Regions from separate parts of the Micrococcus sp. 2A genome, predicted to be linked through region 2. Evidence: riboswitches for the same ligand, from Rfam matches in the RefSeq annotation. Region 2 holds a riboswitch; the other holds the start of a gene.
The links. A riboswitch is a leader RNA that binds a small molecule or an ion and turns the genes downstream of it on or off. The one in region 2 is predicted to bind S-adenosylmethionine.
Positions count from the first base shown of each region.

Region 1: another riboswitch for S-adenosylmethionine. It lies ahead of AAG742_RS03115 (bifunctional o-acetylhomoserine/o-acetylserine sulfhydrylase); the one in region 2 lies ahead of AAG742_RS09815 (flavin reductase family protein).

Region 1 covers NZ_CP154351.1:670,407-674,953, reverse strand. Annotated here, with positions in the region: gene AAG742_RS03125 (SGNH/GDSL hydrolase family protein) at 1-433, shown strand, start outside; gene AAG742_RS03120 (homoserine O-acetyltransferase) at 438-1,565, opposite strand; gene AAG742_RS03115 (bifunctional o-acetylhomoserine/o-acetylserine sulfhydrylase) at 1,562-2,938, opposite strand; SAM riboswitch class IV at 3,061-3,178, opposite strand; gene AAG742_RS03110 (VOC family protein) at 3,343-4,002, shown strand; gene AAG742_RS03105 (CPBP family intramembrane glutamic endopeptidase) at 4,079-4,547, opposite strand, start outside.
Region 2 covers NZ_CP154351.1:2,129,738-2,134,284, reverse strand. Annotated here, with positions in the region: gene AAG742_RS09825 (MFS transporter) at 1-609, shown strand, start outside; gene AAG742_RS09820 (cold-shock protein) at 713-916, opposite strand; gene AAG742_RS09815 (flavin reductase family protein) at 1,207-1,758, opposite strand; SAM riboswitch class IV at 1,836-1,955, opposite strand; gene AAG742_RS09810 (hypothetical protein) at 2,238-2,792, shown strand; gene AAG742_RS09805 (hypothetical protein) at 3,112-3,468, shown strand; gene AAG742_RS09800 (hypothetical protein) at 3,690-4,547, shown strand, end outside.

The sequences.
Region 1 (4,547 bases), 1.2 Mb from region 2:
GGTGGCGATCTACAACGAGAACGTGCGCACCGTGGCGCTGCGCCACGACGCGTTCGTGCCGGACATGTGGTCGCTCAAGCAGCTCTCGAGGCCCGAGATGTGGGCGGAGGACCGGCTGCACTTCTCCCCCACCGGGCACCACACCATCGCGGCGATGGTGCTGGACACCCTCGGCGTCGAGCACGATCTGGAGCCCCTCCAGCCCAAGCCGGCCGCGCCCCGGACGTGGCGTCAGGCCCGCGTGTCCAACGCCAAGTGGGCGCGGGCCCACCTGGCGCCGTGGGTGATCCGACGCATCCGTGGCGTCTCCTCCGGCGACGGGGTCAGCGCCAAGCGCCCCGTGCCCGAGCCGCTGTTCGGCGTGGAGATGCCGCACGGCTCGGACCACACGGAGTCGCTGCCGGTCACGCCGCCCGCCGAGCCGGCCTCCTGAGCGGTCAGAGGGCGAGGGTCTCCTTCAGGGCGTCGGCGACCTGCCCGTACTCGGTGAGGAACCCGTCATGGCCGATCGGCGAGACGATCGAGTGGACGGGCACCTCGCCGGGCAGCAGCTCCGCGAGCAGCGCCGACTCCTCGGGCCGGTACAGCCGGTCGGAGTCGACGGCGGCCACGAAGGCCCGCCCGCGGAAGCGCCCCAGCGCCTCGGACAGGCTCCCCCGCCCACGGGCGACGTCGTGGCTCATGAGCGCCTCGGTGAGCACGAGGTAGGAGTTCGCGTCGAACCGCGCGGACAGCTTCGCGGCCTGGTGGTCCAGGTAGGACTCCACCGCGTAGCGTCCCTGCCGCCTCCCGACGGCGGCCCCGAACGGGTCCTCCGCGCCCTGCGGCTCGCGGCCGAAGCGGTACTCGAGCTCCTCGGCCGTGCGGTAGGTGGTGTGGGCGATGCGCCGGGCGATCCCGAGGCCCGTCTCGGGTCCGGGTCCGCCGTAGTAGTCGCCCTCGCGGTGCGCCGGGTCGAGCCGGATGGCCGCGGCCTGCGCCTGGCCCCAGGCGATCTGGTCCGCCGAGGACTGCGCCGTCGAGGCGAGCACCCCGACGCCGGCCACGCGCTCCGGGTGGGAGACCGCCCATTCCAGGGCGCGGGCCCCGCCCATCGACCCGCCGATCACGGCCTGCCACACGTCGATCCCGAGGTGGTCGGCGAGGCGGCGCTCTGCCTCCACCGCGTCGCGCAGCGTGAGGAACGGGAAGCGCGAGCCCCACGGCACGCCGTCGGGGTCGGGCGAGGACGGGCCCGTGGAACCGTGACAGCCGCCCACCATCGCGGGGGCGACGACGAACCAGCGGTCCGTGTCCACCGCCCGGCCGGGGCCGACGAGCGCGTCCCACCAGCCCGGCGTCGGGTCTGCGGCGTGCGCGGCCACGTGCGAGTCGCCCGTGAGGGCGTGCAGCACGAGGACCGCGTTGGAGCCGTCGGCGTCCAGGGCCCCCCACGTCTCGTAGGTGAGGGTGACGTCCGGGAGGAAGCCGCCGGTCTCGGTGGTCAGGGGCCCGACCGAGACGGTGTGGCGGGCGCCCTCGGGGAGGTCGACGGTCAGGGACGGGCGGCTCGCGACCGCGGTCATCGGGTGCCCTCCCCCGCACCGGCCGCCGCCGCGAAGCCGCGCTCCAGGTCGGCGAGGATGTCCTCGACGTCCTCCACGCCGAGCGAGAGTCGCACCAGGCCGGGGGTGACGCCGGCGGCGCGCTGCTCGTCCTCGGTGAGCTGGGCGTGGGTGGTGGAGGCCGGGTGCACCACGAGCGAGCGGACGTCGCCGATGTTGGCCACGTGGTGCAGCAGCTCAAGCCCGTCCACGAACGCCGCGCCCGCCTCGGCGCCGCCCGCGATCTCGAAGGAGACGAACGCGCCTGCGCCGCGCGGCAGGTACCGCTGCGCCCGCTCGTGCCACGGGCTGGAGGGCAGGCCGGCGTAGACCACGGAGTCCACGTCGTCGCGCGCCTCGAGCCACTCGGCCACGGCCGTCGCGTTGGCCACGGCGCGCTGCATGCGCAGGGAGAGGGTCTCGAGGCCGAGGTTCACCAGGAACGCGTTGAACGGGGAGATCGAGGAGCCGTAGTCGCGCAGCAGCTGCACGCGCGCCTTGAGGATGAACGCGAGGTTGGCGCCCAGGGCGGAGCCGACGCCCAGGTCCCGCGCGTACACGAGCCCATGGTAGGACTCGTCCGGCTCGTTGAACCCGGGGAAGCGCTCGGGGTGCTGCGCGAAGTCGAACGTGCCGCCGTCGACGATCACGCCGGCCATGGCGGCGGCGTGCCCGCCGAGGTACTTCGTGGCCGAGTGGGTGACGATGTCCGCGCCGCGCTCGATCGGGCGCAGCAGGTACGGGGTGGCCAGCGTGTTGTCCACGATCAGCGGCACGCCCGCCTCGTGCGCGACGTCGGCCACCGCCCGAACGTCCAGCACGTCGCCCCGGGGGTTGCCGAGGGTCTCCCCGAAGAAGGCCTTGGTGTTCGGCTTCACGGCGGCGCGCCAGGACTCGACGTCGTCGGGATCGGTCACGAACGTGGTCTCCACGCCCACCTTGGCCAGGGTGTGCTTGAAAAGGTTCTGCGTGCCGCCGTAGAGGCTCGCCGAGGCGACGACGTGGTCCCCGGCGCCGGCGACGTTGAGGATCGAGAAGGTCGTGGCCGCCTGGCCGGAGGCCAGCAGCAGCGCGCCCACGCCGCCCTCGAGCGCGGCGACCTTCTCCTCCACCGGGGACTGGGTCGGGTTGCCGATGCGGGTGTAGAGCGGGTCCAGGTCCTTGAGGGCGAACCGGTCCGCCGCCACCTCGGCGGAGGGGAAGTCGAACGAGGTCGTCTGGTAGATGGGCAGGGCCGTCGCGCCGAAGGCGTGCTGGCCGGGGGCGGCGCCGGCGTGGACCTGCGCGGTGGAGAAGCCCCACGCGGCGGCCGGGGTCAGGGGCGTGGTCTCGGCGGGGATGTTCTGGTCGGGCATGGCGGACTCTCCTGAGCTCCTCAGGGGCCGGACCCGCGTCCCTCCCGGCGGTCGGTGCGCCGGGTCGACCCGGCGCCTCGCGCCGGGGGTGCCCCGGCGTCGTCGAGAGGGGCCGAGGGGACGGCCCGCGCTTGCCGGCAGCCCGTGTGGGAGCCGGCCTGGTCGTCACCCGGGGCACCCCACCGCGGAAGGAGGGTTGCCGGTCAGCATGCCGGGGCAAAGACGCTGACTCTCGTGACCGTGCCGCCAGTGTGCCACGAGTGCGGGGCCGATTTCATCGGGCGTGTCACACATGGATACGCTGTGAATCACAGGGGCGGCTCGGAGGTCAAGGGGCCGACGGCGCCGCCCTCCCATCGCGTTCGACGCCCGGCCCGCCCGGGGGTTCGGAGAGGAACAACGCCGTGAACACCTGCCGGATGGACCACGTCTCCTACGCCGCCGGGCCCGAGGGCCTCGAAGCCACCGTGGAGCGCCTCGTCGAGACCCTCGGCATCGACCGCATCAAGGGCGGCGTGCACCCGCGCTTCGGCACCCACAACGCCCTGTTCCCCATGCGGAACGGGCAGTGGCTCGAGGTCGTGGAGGCCATGGACCACCCGGCCTCCCTCAGCGCCCCCTTCGGTCAGCTCGTCCGCGCCCGCTCCGAGCAGGGCGGCGGCTGGATGAGCTGGGCCGTCTCCACCCCGGACATCGGCCGCTTCGAGCGCCGCCTGGAGCGCGAGGCCGTGCCCGGCATCCGCCGCTTCCCCGACGGCCGGGAGCTGTCCTGGCGTCAGATCGGCGTCAAGGGCACCCTTGCCGACCCGCAGCTGCCGTTCATCGTGCGCTGGGCCGACGGCCAGGAGGACATGCACCCGTCCCAGGCCGCCGAGCCGCAGGCCTCCATCGACAAGGTGGCCATCGCCGGCTCCCGCGACCGCCTCATCGAGTGGCTCGGCGGCGAGCAGGTCGGCGAGGAGGACGGGGTCGCGGACGTCGACGTCGACTACCTCGCCCCCTCCGGCACCCCGGGCATCGTCTCGGTGACCTTCACGACTCCCGCGGGCCCGGTCACCCTCTGACCCCTCCTCCCCGCCCGGACGGACCACGACGACGCCGGCCCCGCCTCCCCGAGGCGGGGCCGGCCTCGTCCGGGGCTCAGACCCCGAGCAGCCCTGCCTCGTGCAGCAGCGGATACGCCACGAACCCGGCCGCGTCCAGCAGGAAGTGGGCGAGGACGAGAGGCATGACCCGGCGCGTGCGCAGCAGCACCAGGGTGAACACCACCCCCATGAGCGCGTTGCCGATGCCCGGCCCCACGCCCTGGTAGAGGTGGTAGCTGCCCCGCAGCACGGCCAGGGCGAGCACCACGGTCCAGATGCGGGCCGGCAGGACGAGGCCCGGGCCCTCCGCGGCGGGCGCGGGGGCTCCGGCGCGCCGGGCGGTGTGCAGCCGCTGGAGCCAGCCGAGGCGGTCGACGAGCCAGACCCCCACGATCACCTCCTCCACGAGCGCGTGCCGCGCGGCCGAGAGCAGCAGCACGGGGACCTGGTACCAGGTGTCGTCGAGGGCGGCGGCGACGATCGCCGTCGTGACCCCGGCAGCGCGGCCGGCCGCGTACACCGCG
Region 2 (4,547 bases):
GGCCGACGCGGTGGGCGTGAGCGGCTGCCGGCGAGCGTGTGGTTCTTCGCGGCGATCGCGTTCCTCACGGGCCTCGGCATGCAGGCCGTGAACGCGTACCTGCCGCTGTTCGCGGTGGAGACGCTCGGCCAGTCCCTCGTCGTCGGCGGGGCGGCCGCCGCCGTCTCGGGGGTGATCGGGGTCTTCTCCCGCATCTGGTGGGGCCGCCGCATGGCCGCCGGGCATCGGCCCACCACCCTGCTCGCGGCGATCTGCGCCGGATCGCTGCTGGTGGTGGCCGCCCTCCTGGCCGCCGACGTGAGCCACGCGCCGGCCCTCCTGTGGGCGGCCGCCGTGCTGCACGGGCTCACCGTGCTGGGTGCGAACGTGGTGATCAACGCCGGGATCATGGACGGCGTCCCGGCCGGGCAGCTCGGCGACGCCTCGGGGACGAACGCCATGGGCATGTACGCCGGCTTCGCGTGCGGACCGCTCGTGATGGGCCTGCTCCGCGACCACACCGGGGACTTCCGCCTCGGCCTGCTCGCGGTGGGCGGGGCGTACCTGCTGGGACTCGGGGTCACGTGGCTGCTGCGCCGCCGTGTGGATCGGGGCCGGTCCGGCGTGTGAGCCGCGGCGCACGACGAAGGCCCCGATCCGTGGGGATCGGGGCCTTCGGTGATCGTCCATCAGCGCCTCAGGCGCCGGGGACGGAATCCTCAGAGGAGGAAGATCAGATCTTGGTCACGTTCGCGGCCTGCAGGCCCTTGGGGCCCTGCTGGGTCTCGAACTCGACGCGGTCGTTCTCCTGGAGCTCCTTGAAGCCCGAGCCGGTGATGGCGGAGAAGTGCACGAAGACGTCCGCGGACTGATCCTCGGGAGCGATGAAGCCGAAGCCCTTTTCAGCGTTGAACCACTTGACGGTACCGACAGCCATGATGGTGTCCTTTCGATGTGCCCCCGGAGGGGCGGTGTGGGAACCGGTGGCCACTGTGGCCTCCGGGTGAAGCGGCAGAACTGAACCGCGTGCCCACACTCATCGTTCCGACCGGGGCCGGGACTGACAAGCAGTGATGTTACGGGATACAGCTTGGATCAACTTCAAGGTTCATACTGCCACGGATTCGACCGTCTGGCGACCACGGGGTCGATGTTCATCGGATGTTCGCCTGTGAGCGCAATCTGGGGCCGTTCCAGTCCGTGCGGATCCCGGCTCCGGGGCGCTCCTCAGAGCGCGGTGAGCCCGTGGAAGAGGTTGCGATGCAGCGCCGCGGGCGGGCGGGCGTCCGTGTGGTCCGCGAAGCCGGAGACCTCCAGCAGGGCGACGACGTGATCCCCGGCGGGCACCTCGGTGTGCAGGCTTGTCTCGAGCCACAGGGAGGACCCCTCGAGCAGGAGCGCGCCGTTCGGGCTGACGTGCACGTCGATCCCCGCGAGGCGGTCCCCGGTGCGGGAGGCCAGCTGCCCGCACAGGTGCGCCTGGTCCTCCGCGAGCAGCGACACGCCGATCGACTCGGCCAGGCGCAGTCGGGGCCACGTGCGCGAGGTCAGCTGTGCGGAGAAGGAGACGAGCGCCGGCTCCCACGAGACGCCCACGCTGAAGGAGGAGGAGACCATCACCTCGGGGTGCCCGTCCACGAGGCCGGCGACGGCGACGACGCCGGTCGGGAACGCCGCCAGGCCGGGGCGCAGGCGGTCGCGGGAGACGTCGGCCTGCCAGGCGGGGTGGGCGCCGGCAGGCCGGCAAGGGGCGTGGTGGTCGGTCAGGGTCAAGGTCATGGCGCGGGTCCTCTTCGTGACGGACGCGGCTCCGCGAAGGGCGGTTCACCTGAGCGGATCGGCGTGATCCGCGGAGACGCGAGTACTTGCCCGTCGGGGTCCTCCGCCGGGCCGAATCCTCACCTGGAGCACCCCACTACTGCGTGAGAGGGTTGCCGCCCCGCCGGCCAGGGCCGTGATGACGGGGACTCGTGATTCTGGGGATCAGCCTACGGAGGGGTCCGAGGGATGGTCAAAGCGGCCCGGGGGGCGGGCGACGCGCGGGGTCACGGAGGGTGCGTCGATCGCCGGGAGGCTGAGGGGGCGGCGCAGAGAAGCTTGTTCGCGACCTGAGCTGGGGTGGAGCGAAGCATAGAAATGTGATGCTTGACACATGCTCCTGGCCGCAGTCAGGATTCAGTCATTCGAGAGGGGGGGAGCTCGAGACCGCGACCCGCGGCCCCCGCAGGCGGTTCTTTGGAAGGAATCGGATCATGCGGATGGACATGAAGAAGAGGATCATGGCGGCGTCCACCGGTGCGGTGATGGCGGCGTCGCTAGCGGTGGCTCCCGTAGCGGGGGCTGCGACCGCGCCCGTGGGAGGGGAGACTGCTACCCCGGACGCGTACTGTGCCGAGGAGTACTGGACAAGCACCACCGTGACATCGAACACGTTCAAGCAGTCGTACTCCGCCTACTCGTCAGTGTCCGGGGCTCCCGGAGTCAGGCTCACTATCGCCACCGGGCGCACGTTCGGTGTCAGTGGCGACATCACAGGCGAACTCTCTGGCGATGTGAGCGCCATTGTCGCTGGCGTCTCCGCCAAGGTCGGGACCCGTGTGGGAGTCAGCTACTCGTCTACGAATACCGTCAGCGGTGCTTGGACCGTGCCCAGCACCTACACGAACGGTGGAAAGCTCGCCATCGGCGCCAAGCAGGCACAGGGAACATGGAAGCGTCAGATGCTGAACCGCAGCTGCGACGTGGTCACGCTGCGCAGCGGCTCGTTCTACACCCCGTGGCAGCAGTTCTACTTCCAGCACTTCAAGCTCTGATGCGGTGAGCGGTGCAGCGTCGGGCGCAGGGCGCCTGACGCTGCACCCCCCTATTCCCCCCCCTACGGATAGGCATGTCATGTTCCCTTTGTCTCCTTCACGTCGCTTGGCCGCCCTCGCCGCCGCTGTGCTCGTCGGCACGACGATCTCCGGGTGCTCCGCCTCTCAGTCCGACACTCCGACCCCCTCGGGCACTTCCACGGCTGTCGCCAGTGCGGCCCCTTCGGAGTCAGCCGCCACGAGCGGCTCGTCCGATGCCGGGGCCCAGGCCCCGAACGCGGCAGAGGCTCTCCCCGCGGCTCTGTTCGAGGAGGGGGGCATGACCCTTGAGGAGTACGCACGTCAGAATCCGGACTCCGACTACATCGATGTGGAGCAGGAGTCCGTCCTGGAGGAGAGGGTCGGTCGGGGCACCCAGGAGATCACGGTGGATGCCCAGAAGGGCGCGATCCTTCGGGTCGTCCTGCTCTGCCCCTCCGATGCGACTGGCAAGACGGACATCCACGTCTCGAGTGGCGATGGCGATGAGAAAACGTGGATGGCCGGATCGGAGGCCCTGTGCGGCGGGTGGTCCGCAGCGACGCCTCCCATAGAACAGGCCGGGCCAGTGACCTTCACGGTCACCGTGGACAATGACGAGCCCTACCGGGTGGCGTTGACGGTTCCCTCCGAATGACGTCCCGACCGCCCCAGAGCTCGCGAGTCCAGACGAGCACTGGTGAGGGTTCTCGCCGTGTAGGACCAGCCTGGCCCTTCTTCCCCGCCGTGCGGTTGCTGCGCTTGGTGGCCGGGGCGCTCGCTGTGGCCCTGGTCCTGGGCCTTGGTGTCCAGGCCCAGGCCACACAGCGGCTCAAGGCCCTCGTCGACAGCAGCTGGCGCGGGTCCTATGACCTGATCGTGTCCGCACCCGCGGCCGCACAGAGCGCGGCAGCCCTCATGGCCCCGCTGGACACGGCCGCCTGGACGAGCTCAGCCGAGCGCCTCAGCCCGGCCGATCTCGACCGCATCCGGGCGGTGCCCGGTGTCGAGGTGGCCGCCCCGCTCGGCGACGTTGGCGTGCGCAGCGTGGCCAACCAGGACGCCGTCATGATCGGCTACCCCGCGGACGGCAGCGTGGAGGGTCCCCACGCGTTCGACCTGGACGCGCGGGTGAGCACGGACGACGGACTCGGCCCGCGCCCCGTGCTCGGCATGGACGCCACACTGATCGGCTCCTTCTCCGACGGGCCGATCGCGGACGCCCGTCCGCTGCTGGACGATCCCGCCCTCTGCGATCCGGCCCCTCCCGAGCCAGGCCCCTGCACGGACGTCGAGCTCCCCACCCTTGCCGTCGGTCCCCGCGGTCAGACGCCTCCGCCCGCCCAGCGTGAGGTCCCGGCCGGCACGTACTGGGCCGCCCCGTGGGCGGACCCCGACCCGCAGGGCAATCGGATGATCGTGGTGGACGCCGCGGCTGAGGCGCAGCTGCTGTCCCTCGGCGGGCACCCCGCCGCCGCCGACGCGTTCCGCGTGCTAGCGCAGTCCTCGCCCGCCGGCTTCCTCCCGGCTGTCGTCGACAGGCTCTCCGGCGCCGCAACCGAGGAGGCTGAGGCGCTCGTCAGGGCGAAGGATCGGCTCCCTGCCTACCTCCAGAGCCTGGCGGATGCGGCCGGACGGCCGGTGGACTCACTCACCGCCGTCCCGCTGCTCGCCACGAGCGTCGGGTCTGCGCCCCTGACCCTCGAGGTGCGCGCGGCCCCGTACCGGGAGCCGGTC